Gloeobacter violaceus PCC 7421: one gene and its partner. Each later gene encodes a partner of the first gene's protein in a complex. Links are inferred from orthologs where the notes say so. Each region holds a gene or a part of one and is shown on either strand. Other genes may lie near its edges.

Region 1 (4,753 bases):
GTACAGGTACTCCTGCAGACGCGGCTCCACGGCCGGCCACTGCTGCGGGTCGCGCGGGTCGAAGTAGCCGCCGGTGGCCGGGTTGACCAGTTGACCGGTCAGCAGAAAATACGCCACGTACCCGAGGGCGATCAGATCGTGCTCGGGCAGCGGCTCGTCGGCCACCGCCGGAGGCGGGTCAAACAACTGCTCCCAAAGGGCCAGATCGCAGACGTAGACAAAAAACTGCGCCCCGCCCCGGCTGATGAGCAAACTGTCGAGGGTGAGATGTCCGTGGGCGAGACCCGGCTGCACCTGGCCTGAGGGCAACCGAAATTTCTGGCTGTGCAGAAACTGCAGCGATTGGAGCACCTGGTTGAGCACCGAGCGCACCTGGGCCGCGTTCATCGGGCCGCTTTCGGCCAGATGCCGCGCGAGGGTGGGCGACGCTTCGAGCGCGCCTTTGGTCACCAGATAACACCGTTCGCCCTGCTCGTCGGCGATCGCTTCCCAGGGGCTGACCAGCCGAAAGTCCTGGTTTTTGCCGTCGGCGGGCAATAGACCCGCCACCCGCTTGAAGGCGTCCTTGCGCTGGCGGGTCTCGGCTTTGTTGAAGCAGCGGCTGGGAAGCAGGTACTCCTTGACGACGCACGGCTGGTTGTCCCCCGCCTGGATCGCCTGGTAGAGCCTGCCCATGCCGCGGGTGCCCACGAACTTGACGATCCGGTAGGTACCACGCGTGCCGCGGATCTCGGATTTTTCGGCCAGCAACGTCGGAAAGCCGCATTCCTGGCAGAATTTGGCCCCGGGGATCTGCTGGGCGGTCTGTACGAGCACGTCGCAATTGAGCGGCATGTTGCGCGAACAGCGGTAAGCCTTGTAGGAAGTTTCAAACAGTTGCATTGCGCAACTCCTGCCCGGGCTGGAACCTGTAGTAGAAGAATGCCGGTACTGCCACGGATCTAGCCAAGAATCTAACACAGCCATTTTCCCTAGGGAGGTAAGCTGGGCGTGTGCAGCGACCAGCGCCGCGTTGAGAATTGGCCATGCATATCACCATCGAATGCCTGACGGGCTCCCTGGCGGGAAAAGTGCTTGCCTTCGATCAAGAAGAGATCAGCCTCGGGCGGGGCGAACAGAAAGAAAAGGACATCGATTTTGCCGACATCGACATCGGTGTCTCCCGCAACCACGGCCTGATTGCCATCCGCGCCGGGCGTGTCGTGTTCACCGATGCGAGCCGGGGCGGCACCCTGGTGCGTGGCCAACGCGTCAACAACGACTCGGTGGAGTTGCGCTCGGGCGACGAATTGCAACTCGGGGGACCGAGCGGCCCGCGTCTGCGGGTACGCTACCGGGCTCTCACCCAAATTGTCGAGCCGGGACGGATGCACACCCAGATGCCGGACCCGCCCGAGACGCTTATAGATTTGCCGCCGGCACCGCTGCCGCCGCCGCGCCCGGTCGCCGCGCCGCTGCCACCCGTTGCCGCGGCCATGCCCGCCGATGCGACGGCGATCCAGCCGCCGAGTGCCCCACCGCTTCCTCAGATTACGGCCCAGCCGGCACCGTCGCCCAATGGCACAGCGCCCCTGCCCTTGCCGCCGGTGAGCACCCCACCGCCGCCTTCCCAGCAGCAGACGATGCTCCAGATGCCGCCGGCCCCATCCCCGAGCGCCCCCACCGTACCGCCCCCTCCACGTCCGGCGGTGGTACCGGCGCCGAGCGCCCAGGCGCCCTACGTTCCACCGGTGCCGCCAATGGGCGGTGAGACATTCTTCCAGCAAACAGTCGATCCCGACGCAACGGTCTACCACCCCCAGGCACCGTCCGCTCCACCTGTCCCGGAGGAAACATTCTTTCAATCCTTCGCCGCACCGTCCGCTCCCTCAGCCAGACCGGCTCCTGCCGCCCCGAACGCCAATTCCTACATTCCGCCTGAACAGCAGACGATGCTGCAAACACCGGCACCGGTCATCGACAGCAATCCGACGCTGCTGCAAGAACCCGCGCAGTTCCCCTGGCTGTTGGTGACTTTATTCGCCCTGGGCGTGCTCGCCCTGCTGGCTGTGATCTGGGTGTTCTTGCTGCGCCAGTCGGTGGCCTTTTTTATCCCGGTGCCGCTGGTGCTGCTGCTGGGGCTGGGCTGGTTTTTCTACCAAAGTCGCAAAGCGGCCGGCTAGAACGGAATATCGTCGAGATCGGGCTCGGGAGCCGTGGGCCGGGCGGGAGCCGCCGGACGGGGCGCCGGGCGGGCGGCGGGAGCACCGTTTTTGGCGGAGGCGGCTGGGGCGGCGGCAGGAGCAGGGGTCGCTCCGGCCAGGCTCTCGCCCACGGTGGCCGGGTAGACCTTGCGGGCAATCAATTCGGTGACTTTTTCTTTGGTGCCGTCGGGGCGACCCCTGGTCTCCGCCTGCAGGCGGCCTTCTACCAGGACACCATCGCCGTGATGGAGGGTGCGGGCGACTTCTTCGGCCAGGTTGCCGAAGGCGACCATCCGGATCTGAAAGTCCGGTTCCTCGGGGCGGCCGGCACTGAAGCCGAGCAGGGTCGAAAGGCGCGCAAGCCCGTCCTGGGTGAAGCGCAATTCCGGCTCGGACTGAAGCGTACCCATCAAAGCAATGGCGTTCATGGCGGTTAATCCTCTTCGCGAACAGTTAAAAACCGGATCACCTCTTCGCTGAGCCGGAAGGCCTTCTCCAGTTCGGCCACCGCCGTTGTCGGGGCGTCGTAGTTCATCTGGACGTAGATGCCTTCTTTGAATTTCTTCAGCTCGTAGGCCAGGCGGCGCTTGCCCCGGTGCTGCGTCTCGACGGGGGCGGCGCCCTGCTCGGCAAGCAGCGTCTGGTAGCGGGTGATCGTTTGATCGATGATCTCGTCCGTGAGGTCGGGACGAAGAATGTACATGGTCTCGTACTTGGTGGACACGGGATCGCTCCTTACGGTCGATTCTGGCCCCCCGAAGGGAGCAAGGAACACTTTCACCACAGTAACAAAAAGCACCCTCCGCGGGGAGAAGGCTTTCTGTTTGCAAAAGCTGATACCGTGGGTGAGAGTTTTTCGTCCGACCTCCATGAATTTATCGCGCATTCTCGATCGCCAGGTCCAGCTTCACCCCGATGCACCCGCTTTTATCGGCCCCGAAAAGTCGCTCACCTTTGGGGAGTTGGCGCGCGCAAGTGCCGCCGTGGCGGGCGGTCTGGCTCAGTTGGGGGTGGTGTGCGGCGATCGTGTGGCGGTGATGCTGCCCAACGTGCTGCCTTTTCCAATCGCAGCCTACGCCATCTGGAGACTCGGCGCGCAACTGGTGACCGTCAATCCCCTGCTCAAACCCCAGGAGGTCCGCCATCTGCTCACCGACAGCGGCGCGCGGGTGCTCGTCTCCCTGGGTCAGTTGTTGCCGCCCATCGCCGAATTGATCGCGGAACTGAATATCCAGGTGGTCACGGTCGGAGGCGGCGAGTTGGGCACGCCGTTTGAGCATCTGTTTGCCGCGCCGCCGCTGCTGGAGCCGGCTGCGGTAGCCCCCGAGGATGTGGTGGCCGTTCTGTATACCAGCGGTACTACCGGCCGACCCAAAGGGGCGATGCTCACCAGCCGCAACCTTGGTTACGACTCGGAGGCCTGCGCTGCGGCGCTTGAAATTGGCCCCTCCGACCGGCTTTTTATGGTTCTGCCGCTGTTTCACGCCTACGGGATGACCATCGGTCTATTGGTCTGCACCCGCAACGGCGCGAGTGTGTATCTGGAGCCGCGCTTTGTACCCGCCCAGGCTCTGGCGCACCTCAAACAATTCGAGTGCACGGCCTTTATCGGCGTGCCCGCGCTGTTCGCGGCCCTGCTTACCACCGAGGGCACGGCACTCACCAACCTGCGCTTTTGCATCAGCGGCGGGGCGCCGCTGCCCCTGCCCGTCCTCGAAGCGTTTGAAGCGAAATTTCAGACCGTGATCCTCGAAGGAGACGGGCCGACCGAATGCTCCCCGGTCACCGCCGTCAATCCCCTGCGCGGGGTGCGCAAAGCCGGATCGATCGGCATTCCGCTGCCGGGGCAGCAGATGACCATCCGCGATCCCCAGAGCGGCGAATTTTTGAGCGACGGCGAGGTGGGCGAGATCCTGGTGCGCGGGCCGAACACGTTCAAGGGCTACCTCAACTTGCCCGAGGAGACTGCCCAAGTCTTTGTAGACGACTGGCTGCGCACCGGGGATCTGGGCTACCGCGACGGCGACGGCTACTTCTACATCGTCGATCGCCTCAAAGATCTGATCATCGTGGCCGGGCTGAATGTCTATGCCCGCGAGGTCGAAGAGGTGCTCCAGTCGCACCCGCGGGTGCGGATGGCCGCGGTGGTGGGCGAATTCGACGAGTTGCGCGGCGAGGTGGTGCACGCCTTTGTAGAACCCATTTCTGAGCAGGAGCCGCCCGAAGCCCAGGAAATCATCCGCTACTGCCGTGAGAAGCTCGCCGACTATAAATGTCCGCGCCGGGTCACCGTGATGGCAGAGTTGCCGCGCTCCACTACCGGCAAAATCCTTAAGCGCGTCCTCAAGGAAGGATTTAAAGGGTATTCTGCGCAGTAGTTACTCTCACAAATGCATGCACCTTCGCCTCGGGCTCCCGCGCGCCCTCAACGATGCTTGATATCCACAAGCTCAGCAAGGTCTTTCCATCCGGTGCCGTAGGCATCTCGGGAGTGTCGTTGTCGCTTGATGGGGGTGTTCTTGGCCTACTTGGCGCCAACGGTGCGGGCAAGACGACGTTGATGCAGATGC
Region 2 (5,016 bases), 310 kb from region 1 along the record:
CGGTCTTGAGTGAGATAAAACAGGCGCACCTGCCAGCCCTGCACTCCGATATTGGCCGACGCGAGCAGCGAAGATACGACCTTCTGCCGACAACACGGCTCCCAAAGTTTCGCCAGTTGCAACAACCAGCCCAACTGCCGCAGCGGCTCCGCCATGGGCCAGGACTGCCCCAAGGTGGGCCAGGGAGCGCCGTCTTCCTCCAGCGGCGCGTTTTCGAGCAACAGGCACCGGCCGGGGGTGAACTGGGCATGCACCTCCGGGATCGCCCAGCGCCATGGGTTGAGGCGCTGGTAAGGCTGAGCCGTGTCCAGCGTGACATCGGGGGGTGTACTTTCGCGCTCCGGGTAAAGGTCGCGCACCACCAGCGGAGAGCGATTGACAACGGTGTAGCGGTCAGCCAGCGGGGAAGGCAGGCGTTGGTACTCTTCGGTGGCAAGGTAATACATCTTGTGCTGATGGGTGGGATAGGGCGGCTTCGTCCGTGTCCGGCAACCCGACTCCACGGCGCAACCCGCCGCAGGCTCTCCAGACGGCAGGCAGTTCGAGGGTCTATTTAATAAGCGAGATTTTGGGCTCGAAAGGCTCACTATGCGGTTAATTTTTCACCGGGCCACCGCTATAACTCATACAACCGCGCAGATTTTAGCCCTCGCGCAGCTTCTCGAGCACCGAGCGATCTTCGAGGGTCGAGGTGTCGCCAGTCAGGTCGCTTCCCGAGGCGAGCGAGCGCAACAGCCGCCGCATGATCTTGCCCGAGCGGGTCTTGGGTAGCGCCTCCGCATAGCGGATTTCCTCCGGGCGGGCAAGGGCGCCGATTTCTTTGACGACGTGGGCACGCAACTCCTCGAGCAACTGAGGCGTCGTCTCGACCTCCGATTCGACCGTCACAAAAGCGACGATCGCTTCGCCTTTGATCTCATCGGGTCGGCCGACCACGGCGGCCTCGGCCACTGCCGGGTGGGAGACCAGGGCCGATTCGATCTCCATCGTGCCCAGGCGGTGGCCGGAGACGTTGATCACATCGTCGACGCGGCCCATCACCCAGAAGTAGCCCTCTTCGTCGCGGCGGGCACCGTCGCCTGCAAAGTAGGCGTGGGGAACCTGGCTCCAGTAGTTCTGACGGTAGCGCTCCGGGTCGCGGTAGACCGTGCGCAGCATCGAGGGCCAGGGCCTGCGAATCACCAGATAGCCGCCCTGGTTGGGGGGGCAGCTGTTGCCCTCGCGGTCGACCACATCGGCGACGATGCCCGGAAAAGGCATCGTCGCCGAGCCGGGTTTGGTGATGGTCGCCCCCGGAAGCGGGGTGATCATGATCCCGCCCGTCTCGGTCTGCCACCAGGTATCGACGATCGGGCAGCGCTCCTGGCCGATCACCCGGTGGTACCACATCCACGCTTCGGGGTTGATCGGTTCGCCCACCGTGCCTAGAAGCCGCAGCGAAGAAAGATCGTAGCGGGCAGGCCAATCGTCGCCCCACTTGATGAAGGTGCGAATGGCGGTCGGGGCGGTATAGAAAATGCCGATGCGGTGCTTTTCGATGAGCTGCCAGAAGCGGCCGGGGTCGGGTTGGTTGGGGGCACCCTCGAACATAAAGGTCGTCGCCCCGTTCGACAGGGGCCCGTACACCACGTACGAATGGCCCGTGATCCAGCCTACGTCGGCGGTGCACCAGTAGACGTCCTCGTCGTGCAGATCGAAGATCCACTTGCTGGTGATGTGGGTATAGAGGTTGTAACCACCAGTCGTGTGCACGACGCCCTTGGGCTTGCCGGTGGTGCCGCTGGTGTAAAGAATAAACAGCAAATCTTCGGAGTCCATCGCTTCAGCCGGACACTCGGCGCTCCGGGAGGCCACCAGTTCGTGCCACCAGTGATCGCGCCCCGGCTCCATGGCCACCTCCTGGCCTACCCGCTTCAGGCAGATCACATGAGCCACGCCGGGAGCCTGGGCCACCGCCTCGTCCACCCGCGGTTTGAGGGGAACAATCGCCCCTTTGCGCCAGCCGCCGTCGGCGGTGACCACCACCCTGGCCTGGGCATCGATGAGCCGGTCGCGCAGCGCGTCGCCCGAGAAGCCTCCGAAGACTACCGTGTGGGGTGCCCCGATGCGCGCGCAGCCGAGCATCGCGACGGCCGCCTCCGGCACCAGCGGCATATAAATCGCCACCACGTCGCCCTTGCCGACCCCCAGCGCCTTCAGGGCATTGGCGAAGCGGCAGACCTCGGCGTGCAGTTCGCGGTAGGTAAGCGCACGCACCTCGCCCGGTTCGCCCTCCCAGAGCACGGCAACCTTGTCGCCGCGCGTCTGGAGATGCCGGTCGAGGCAGTTATAAGCAAGATTGAGCTTGCCGCCCACAAACCAGCGGGCCGTGGGCTCCTGCCAATCGAGTACCTGTTGCCAGGGGGTGAACCAGTGCAGCTCACTGCGGGCAAGATCCGCCCAGAAACCCTCCGGATCGGCCTCAGCCCGCGCGCACAGCTCGCGGTAGTGCTCGAGACTCTTAATCCAGGCGCCCTCGCCAAAGCCCGCGGGCGGGGCGAAGCGGCGGTTTTCGTGCAGGAGCGACTCGATTTCGAAGGAAGACATGGCGCTAGCCGGCCTTGGCTTGCGCTTTGGCGAGGGCGGTGCGCAGCGCGGCGTCGAGGCGGGATTTTTTGCGCGCGCCGGTGTTGGTGTGGATGACGCCCGCCTTGATCGCCTTGTCGATGCGGCTGAAGGTCTGGTTCAAAAGCGCCTGCACCTCGGTAAGCACCGCTTCGGAGGGCGATTGGGCATATTCGCCCAGGCGGGTCATGAACTTTTTGGTGAAGGTTTTGATCATCGATTTGTAGGCGATGTTGCGCTGGCGGTTGCGCTCGGCCACATCGACCCGCTTGATGGCAGATTTGATATTCGGCACGGTGTTCTCTTCCTGGCAAATACTTCGGCAGCACACAATTTTAAACCAAAGCACCAGGCTTTGTGACAAGTTCTTGCACGCGCAAAACAGGCTCCGATGCAGCGGATATACTGACCGGTGCCGAACACAGAGACGGTTCTCGATGGATCTAGAGGCTCTACACAGCAAGCGCGACCTCCTCTACCGCGAAGCCAGAGAAATTCACCAGCAGCGACTTGTGCTCGACCGTAACCTGCGCCGGGTGACCGGTACCGACCCGATGGCTTGCCAGCGCCGGGCGTTATTGCAGGCAGAATTTGACGAATTGACCATCCATTTGCGGACCCTCTCCACCAAGATCCGCGCCCTCAGCCAACAGATCGACGCCCGCCTGACCACCGTCGAAGTTTGGCGCAACGAACACACCGGCTGAGCCTGCCCGGAACGCGGCGCGGGCGCCCGGCGTCTTCGACACAGTGGAGGCGGCCATGGCTTCGGATCGCTAGACTGATCCTACGTATCGCCCGCCTGCCCGCCCGCTGGAGCCGATGACCGCCAAGTTTTTTGCGTCCATGGCCGATACCTGGCGCCGCCATCGCCGAGCGTGGTTTATCGGCATTGTCGTCACGCTCGCCGGGGCGCTGCTGGGCCTGTGGTTTGCCCTGCTGTGGGATCTGCCCACCGCCCAGCAGGTACGCCGCTTTACCCCCGAAAACCGGCTCATCGTCAAGGCGATGGACGGATCGCGCCTCTACAGCGCCGCCCGGGGTCCGGCCAAGCAGGTCAAGTACCGGCAAATACCCGAATACCTGGTCCAGGCGGTCGTCGCCACCGAGGACCGGCGCTTCTACAACCATCCCGGCATCGATCTGATCGGCATCGGCCGGGCGCTGTGGCGCGACGCGGAGGCGGGGGAGGTGCGCGAGGGCGGCTCGACCATCACCCAGCAATTGGCGCGCAATTTGTTTTTGACCCAGGAGCGCACCCTCTGGCGCAAGTTCAAAGAGATCCTGATCGCCGCGCGCATCGAGCAGGAGTTGTCCAAAGCAGAAATTCTCACCCTCTACCTCAACCAGATCTATTTCGGCTCCGGCGCCTACGGTGTCGCGGACGCGGCACGTCTATATTTCAGCAAGAACATCGAGAAGCTCACCCTCACCGAAGCGGCGCTGCTCGCCGGTTTGCCCCAGGCCCCCAGCCGCTACTCGCCGCTAATCGACAAGACCCTGGCGCGCAAGCGCCGCGATGTGGTGCTCAAGAACATGGTCGAGGTGGGATATCTAAATGCACAGCAGTACGCCTCGGCCCGCAAAAAGTCGGTGGTGCTCAGACCCGGCCCCCGCTCCGAAAAAACCCAGGCCGCCTACTTCGTCGATTACGTGCGCTCGCAGCTGGCGAGCCTGCTTGGCACCGAGAGCGTTCCGGGGGGGCTGACCATCGAGACGACCCTCGACCCACAGATGCAGGCGCAGGCCCAAAAAGCGCTCGGCGGTGCGCTGGCCGATTACCGCTCCCGGCGCGTCGGCCAGGGGGCGATCATCACCCTCGACCCGGCCACGGGCGAAATTCGGGCGATGGCAGGCGGCGGCGACTATCAAAAAAGCCAGTTCAACCGCACCGTGCAGGCCCTGCGCCAACCGGGTTCGACGTTCAAAACCTTTGTCTACACCGCCGCTATCGAATCCGGCAGCCGCCCGGAGGACATACTAAGCGACCGGCCGGTCCGCTTCGGCGCCTATCAGGTCAAAAATGCCGATCGCCGCTACTACGGCGAGATGACGCTGGTGAACGCCCTTAAAGAATCGCGCAACACTGTCGCGGTACAACTGTTTACGCGCGTGGGCGAGGACAAAGTTGTCGATGTCGCCCGCCGCATGGGGGTGCGCAGCCGCCTGCGCACGGGGGCGGCGATGGCCCTCGGGGCCTCGGAGCTGACGCTGCTGGAACTCACCAGCGCCCACGGCACCCTCGCCAACGGCGGAGTCCATGTGGCACCCACCGCCGTGCGCCGCATTGTCGATTCGCAAGGCAAAGTACTCTACGCGGCGGTACCGCGCACCCGGGTGGCTCTTTCTTCGGCGGTCGCCGCCACCGTCACCCGCATGCTGGAGCAGGTCATCGCCAACGGCACCGGCCGC

Evidence for each region.
Region 2: rpsF (region 1) and rpsT share a complex: the UniProt entries of both Bacillus subtilis proteins name them as parts of the 30S ribosomal subunit. The link is inferred for Gloeobacter violaceus PCC 7421 from one-to-one orthologs.

What each region holds. Positions count from the first base shown.
Region 1 is NC_005125.1:461,560-466,312, forward strand. The notes cover bases 1,263-3,939. They hold rpsF (30S ribosomal protein S6), read right to left. Parts: upstream 2,908-3,939; coding sequence 2,617-2,907; downstream 1,263-2,616. Other genes in these bases: GLL_RS23380 (FHA domain-containing protein), read left to right, coding at 1,263-2,162; GLL_RS02260 (single-stranded DNA-binding protein), read right to left, coding at 2,159-2,611; GLL_RS02270 (long-chain-fatty-acid--CoA ligase), read left to right, coding at 3,053-3,939. Outside these bases: GLL_RS02250 (substrate-binding domain-containing protein), read right to left, coding at 1-882; more of GLL_RS23380, read left to right, coding at 1,026-1,262; more of GLL_RS02270, read left to right, coding at 3,940-4,561; GLL_RS02275 (ABC transporter ATP-binding protein), read left to right, coding at 4,615-4,753. UniProt on the Bacillus subtilis protein: Binds together with bS18 to 16S ribosomal RNA.
Region 2 is NC_005125.1:151,580-156,595, forward strand. The notes cover bases 1,246-4,185. They hold rpsT (30S ribosomal protein S20), read right to left. Parts: upstream 2,900-4,185; coding sequence 2,591-2,899; downstream 1,246-2,590. Other genes in these bases: acs (acetate--CoA ligase), read right to left, coding at 1,246-2,586; GLL_RS00825 (hypothetical protein), read left to right, coding at 3,042-3,311; GLL_RS00830 (transglycosylase domain-containing protein), read left to right, coding at 3,427-4,185. Also shown: GLL_RS00810 (PP2C family protein-serine/threonine phosphatase), read right to left, coding at 1-446; more of acs, read right to left, coding at 643-1,245; more of GLL_RS00830, read left to right, coding at 4,186-5,016. UniProt on the Bacillus subtilis protein: Binds directly to 16S ribosomal RNA.